2 regions of the Pseudoalteromonas sp. Angola-4 genome follow, and region 2 is predicted to be linked to the other one. Evidence: predicted binding sites of a transcription regulator. Region 2 holds the regulator's gene; the other holds the start of a gene.
What was found. Region 2 encodes LexA, which represses DNA repair genes until DNA is damaged. Its sites were predicted from a motif close to TACTGTATNNNNATACAGTA; they were not measured.
Positions count from the first base shown of each region.

Region 1: the regulator LexA is predicted to act here: its motif matches at 1,681-1,700, upstream of uvrD (DNA helicase II).

Region 1 is NZ_JAQREK010000034.1:3,321-6,501, forward strand. Features, by position in the region: gene PSH48_RS20480 (peroxiredoxin-like family protein) at 1-617, shown strand, start outside; gene PSH48_RS20485 (YacL family protein) at 747-1,115, opposite strand; gene PSH48_RS20490 (hypothetical protein) at 1,229-1,453, opposite strand; gene uvrD (DNA helicase II) at 1,765-3,181, shown strand, end outside.
Region 2 is NZ_JAQREK010000015.1:33,429-36,609, forward strand. Features, by position in the region: gene PSH48_RS15650 (hypothetical protein) at 1-5, opposite strand, end outside; gene PSH48_RS15655 (DUF7218 family protein) at 149-400, opposite strand; gene PSH48_RS15660 (hypothetical protein) at 632-1,012, shown strand; gene PSH48_RS15665 (PaaI family thioesterase) at 1,023-1,463, opposite strand; gene lexA (transcriptional repressor LexA) at 1,641-2,258, shown strand; gene coxB (cytochrome c oxidase subunit II) at 2,731-3,181, shown strand, end outside.

The sequences.
Region 1 (3,181 bases), on a different contig from region 2:
TGGCGACTATTGTAATGGCTGCTTTTTTAGTAGCGAATGCGCAAGCAAGTACAGAAGGAATTGCTGCAGCCCCCGAGCAAGTATCACCATTATTACCGGGCTTAAGCGTGCCTAATATAACGCTCAAAGATCAACATGGTAATAATGTAGAGTTACAAAAGCGCTTTGCTGAAAAAACAACGGTGCTTATTATTTACCGCGGAGGTTGGTGTCCTTATTGCTCAAAGCAACTGGCTAATATACAAGAAATTGAGCAGCAACTCGCTAATTTAAACGCGCAAATTAGTGCAGTATCGCCAGATAGCCCAGAAAAACTAGCCCAAAGTAAAATAAGCTCGCCAAATTATTTACTGCTTTCAGATGATAGCCTAACCCTAGCAAAAGCCTTAGGTTTAGCTTATTTTTTAGATGATAAAACAGCCGCTATCTATCGCAATAAGCGCGGTGTTAACTTTGTTGATGCCCAAGGCAAGGTAAACGTCGCTTTACCTGTACCGGCTGTATTTGTAATTGATAAAAGTAGCGTTGTGTATTTTCAGTACGCAAACCCTAATTACAAAGTACGTTTAACAGAGGCGCTATTATTAGCTGGCGTTAAATCAATAGAAAATCAATAATCTGTAGTTATACCAATCGACTTAAATATTTAATCATTCTAGGGTGCTAAATAGAGCGCTATAAATGTCTAATAACTTAACACCATTGATATTACAAAAAAAGGCCAACTAGGTTGGCCTTTTAAACGCTTAACGCGAGCCACTAAACTCAGCCCATGACTCTATTAAATCTATAAAATCTTCAAAGCCACAACCATTCACTAGGCCACTTTCTTCAAGCATTAAGTCATCATCTTGATAGGCGACTAAATCTTCGCTGTCTTGGTGTAGGGCATGGGCTTCAAATAAGGCTTCGTCTTTAGAGAGTATTAAGTCTATCTCTTGGCCTTTTAACGTTATTGGCTCGTAACTTGTTTTTACCGAGCTAATAAGTGCTTGTACCATCTCGACTTTTTCTTTGCCAATTTCTTCGTTTAACCAACGGCCAATTAGGGCATGCTCGCTGCTTATTTTAATGCGCAGCCCACTAATAGGGTCACGTATAAATTGATATTCCATAATTTTTACTTTTAAAACGCTAATGCGCTAATTATACCCATAAATAGCCTTAAACACCGACCCTAAAACGCAAAATAGCGCCAATGGGCGCTATTAAATAGGTGACATAAAAGCTAACTTCGCGATCTAAAACGTGCAGCATCTATAATCGACCATAAATAAATAATAGGTACGAGTACGAAGCCTACTAATACATAAATAAGTGCGTAACTAATTATAATAGCTAGCGCAAAAAAGATAGCGGCTAAAATTCGCCCTTGTACCAATTGCCCTAAACCAGGAAAAAATATATTACACAACGCTGCAATAACATTACCGCCAGAACCTTGATCAGCCATACTCACCTCTGTAGTTAATTAATTTTAAGTTTTAGTTATTTACTTACTATCACACTTTATGCCAATTTATTAAAGCTTAAAAATCAAATAGTTAAATTACTACTAAATAACTGCTTTAGTATTTTTTACTAAATATAGGTCAATTTGATTATTTTTATTATTAATTATCGTTACTTAAGAGTACAAAAAAGCGACTAAGCGATTAGTTTTACAAGTATTTTTAGAATAGCTGTTCATAAAAACAGTATTTTATTTAGCCTAACAAAAACACCTGTTATACTGCCCTCATTATTGATTGAAAAGGCGTAACGATGGACGTTTCTGAATTACTCGATGGCTTAAATGACAAACAACGCGATGCCGTTGCAGCCCCACTACAAAACATGCTGGTATTAGCAGGTGCTGGTTCGGGTAAAACACGTGTTTTAGTTCATCGTATCGCGTGGTTAATGCAGGTTGAGCAAGCATCAGCCTATAGTATTTTTGCAGTTACTTTTACCAATAAAGCCGCTAAAGAAATGCGCACCCGTGTTGAAGAAACCCTAAAAGCCCCTGTCGGTGGTATGTGGATTGGTACTTTCCATGGTTTATCACACCGTATTTTGCGCGCTCATCACCGTGAAGCAAACCTGCCAGAAGCCTTTCAAATTTTAGACTCTGACGATCAACTAAGAATGATCAAGCGCTTATTAAAATCAATGAATATTGATGACAAAAAGTGGCCCGCCAAACAATTTGGCTGGTACATCAGTGCTAAAAAAGATGAAGCCCTGCGTCCTAAAGATATTCAAGCCTACGATATAAACGAGCAAATGATGCTACGTGTATATGCCGCCTATCAAGAGGCGTGTGACCGTGCAGGTTTAGTCGATTTTGCAGAAATACTGCTACGTAGCTACGAAGTACTTAAAAATAACCCTACGCTACTTCGCCATTACCAGCAGCGCTTTGCCCACATGCTGGTAGACGAGTTCCAAGATACCAATACCATTCAATACGCATGGTTAAAGCTACTTGCTGGTGATACACAAAGCATTATGATTGTAGGCGACGATGACCAAAGTATTTACGGTTGGCGCGGCGCTAAAATAGAAAACATTAAACGCTTTTTAACTGATTTTGACGCCGAAACTATTCGTCTTGAGCAAAACTACCGCTCAACCGCAACCATCCTAAAAGCATCTAATGCGCTAATTAAAAACAATTCAGAGCGCATGGGTAAAAGCCTTTGGACCGATGGTAACGAAGGCGAGCCTATATCAATTTATGCCGCCTTTAACGAGCTAGACGAAGCCCGCTTTGTAAGCAGCAAGCTACGCAGCTGGTTAAATGCTGGTAATGCGTTGCAAGACGCCGCTATTTTATACCGTAGTAACGCGCAATCTCGTGTACTCGAGGAAGCCATGCTTCAAGAAGGCTTAAAATACCGTATTTACGGTGGTATGCGATTCTTCGAACGTCAAGAAATTAAAGATGCGCTATCGTACTTACGATTAGTAGGAAACCGCCAAGACGACGCCGCATTTGAGCGTGTAATTAACACCCCTGCGCGCGGTATTGGCGATAAAACACTTAGCCATATACGCGACTGTGCGCGTGCTGAGTCTCTGCCTCTTTGGTACGCAGCTAAAGCAATTGTTGAACAACAACATTTATCGGGTCGTGCGGCAAGCGCTGTTACAAAATTTGTAGAGTTGGTAGAGCACATAGAAGATAAAATTAGCGACC
Region 2 (3,181 bases):
CTCATTTTGTGCTTCTTATTATTTTTAGCGTTAGTGTATTACAGCAGCCCATGCTTTTACTGCGGCATTTTGTCGCAGTTATTCATAAGCTTACTCTAACTTTATAAAAATAATAAAAAGGAGCGGTAAAAAATCAGTGAGGCTGTGTTTAATGCTCACGTAAGGCATTTATTAGCCCTTGTTTGCTCATTTTTGAGCGGCCGCTAATGCCGAGCTCTTTAGCTTTATTGTACAGCTGCTTTTTAGTGCGCTGCTCATACTTTGAGGCTTTGCCGCCTTTAACAGCGGTTTTATGAGTATTGCTATTAGCAATGCGCGCAGCTTTTTGTTTGCTCATGCCTTCATCTCGAAGCGCATCGTATTGATCGTCGTTTTTAATTTGCGGGCCATGATCTACCATAATTGTCCTCCTGAAGCGTTTAATTACGCAGTGTGTGTATAACTTTCATACATAAACGGTAAAATTAAGCGTAACTAGCCTAACCCGTTTTATAAGGCAAATTAGATGCCAATGGCGTTTAAACAGGTATTTTCTATTAATAAAGCCATGTTTAGCGCTTAGTTGATTTGGTATAAAAGTAAAACTGCGTTAAAGTTTGCGATGAAACTATAAGAGGGTAAAAAGCAGACAATGTCGGAAATTCAATTTTTAAATGTAGATCTAGAGCTTGAGTCTAAACAAGATATTAGCGCCCTAGTGGCAGACTTAAAGAAAAACGCGATGGTTTTGCATTATGACAAAGACGAATATCGTCAATTGGCGCGTATTGAAGCCTCAGGTGATATAACCACGCCAGACAAAGCAATCAACCACTTATGTGAATTAATAGAGTCGTGTTCACGTAATGCGCTTAAGCAGTGGCTAAGCTGTTCGCGCAGAACGTTTGATATAGGCTTTGAGTCGGGCACGTCACCTAAGTGTTTTAACCAAGCTCTACATGCAGATACACTACTACGTATATCTGCCATTGGCGCTGGTATGGAAATAACGATTTACCCTATCGAAAAGTAGCCATAGTTAACTATTTGCGCTCGACAACCGCTGCGGTCATTTTTGATACGCAGCAAAGCTCGCCGCGGCTATTGGTTATTTTTATTTCCCATACAGAACTGCGCTTACCAATATGAAATGCACGAGTAACGGCGGTTAAAGTGCCATTTCGAGAGGCCTTTAAGTGGCTGGCGCTAATTTCCTGTCCAACACAATAAAATTTTGTAAAGTCCACTACAAAGTTAGCGGCGTAGCTTGCTACGGTTTCAGCAAGTACCACATTTGCGCCACCATGTACCATACCAATAGGATTATGATGCTCAGGAATAGCAGGCATGGTAGCCACTAGGTAATCATCTCCTATTTCGGTTATTTCTATGCCCATGGTTTTCATCAGCGTGCCTTGGCCGTTTATTCCCTCATCTAACTGTTTGCAAAGCTCTAATGTGATGGGTTGATGCCAAATACTCATAATTACTCCTTTATATTGAAAGCAAATTTATAGCATTTTAAATACTGAACGTCTGCAATTACCTAAAATTTATCCAGGCGCGGTGTATTTAGCTATTTTAAAGCACAATTTAAATTTGCGATTTTTATTTAACTGTATATACTCACAGTTAAATGTACTGTATGGAAAACCAGTTGTATGCGACCATTAACTAAACGCCAAGCTCAAATACTCGAACTAATAAAAGTTTTTATTAAAGACACTGGTATGCCTCCTACACGTGCCGAAATTGCGCAAACACTCGGTTTTAAAAGTGCCAATGCTGCAGAAGAGCACTTAAAAGCGCTTGCCAAAAAAGGTGTTATTAAAATGAAACCAGGCGCAAGCCGTGGTATTCAATTGGTTGAAGAAGAAGAGCCAGAGCAACTAGGTCTGCCATTAATAGGTAGAGTTGCAGCGGGTTCGCCTATTTTGGCGCAAGAACATGTTGAGAGTCACTGTAAAATAGACCCACTCATGTTTAAACCAGCCGCCGACTTTTTACTGCGTGTTAACGGCATGAGTATGAAAGATATAGGTATTATGGATGGTGACTTGCTTGCCGTACACCGTACTCAAACAGCAGAAAACGGCCAAGTTGTGGTTGCACGAGTAGATGAAGACGTAACCGTAAAACGCCTAGAAAAAGCAGGCCGAAAAGTATTATTACACGCCGAAAACGAAGAGTTTACGCCAATTGAAGTAGACCTTGAAAACGAATCGTTTAATATTGAAGGGTTAGCCGTTGGCGTAATAAGAAATGCCGATTGGATGTAATTTTTAACTATTTTTAATTAATATTTATAAATGCGCACTTTTTAGTGTGCATTTTTGTTTTAAAAACAAACCTTCCACCGTCTCAAAACGCCCTAAAATTATTTAGGCTGTAAACTTTTTTTCACTCATACTTTTATCTTCCTAAGCGTGTTACATCCCTTAATTTTGCTCGTATCTTGGCTGTTAAATAACAATTTAATACGCCGTCATTTAGTCAATACTAAAATATCACTTGATTGTTTTTTATACTAAAACTTGCTTGTTGTACGTTTTTTAGCTAATCATTAATGTGCTGGACTAACAATAACTCACAGCTTTTTAGTTATGAGAACACACAATATACACAAACCTTTTGTTGTCCTAGCGATACCAATCAAAAATAAGATTGGTTAAAAAATAAAAATAACGAATTGGCGTTTAAGCCGTATGCCTCTTCGCTTTGCATTCGCAATAGCATCAAAGGAGCCGTCACATGGGTAAACTGACCTCTACCTTGTGGCTTGTGTTGATTATGTTCCCGCAGCAAGTGCTGGCTAATAGCCAATACAATATGCGCAAGGGCGTAACCGATATAAGTAATAATGTATATCAGCTACACATGACCATATTTTTAATATGTTGTGTGATTGGGGTGATAGTGTTCGCAATAATGTTTTGGGCACTGATTCATCACCGTAAATCTAAAGGGGCAGTTCCTGCCCAATTTCATGAAAGTACCAAAGTAGAAATTCTTTGGACTGCCATTCCGTTTGTTATTTTAATTGCCATGGCAATCCCTGCCACTAAAACCCTCATTGCGATGGAAGATGCCAGTAAGGCCGACTTAACCATTAAAATTACAGGGTCACAGTGGAAGTGGCATTATGAATATATGGGCGAAGACGTAGAGTTTTACTCTATTTTATCTACCCCTCAAGACGAAA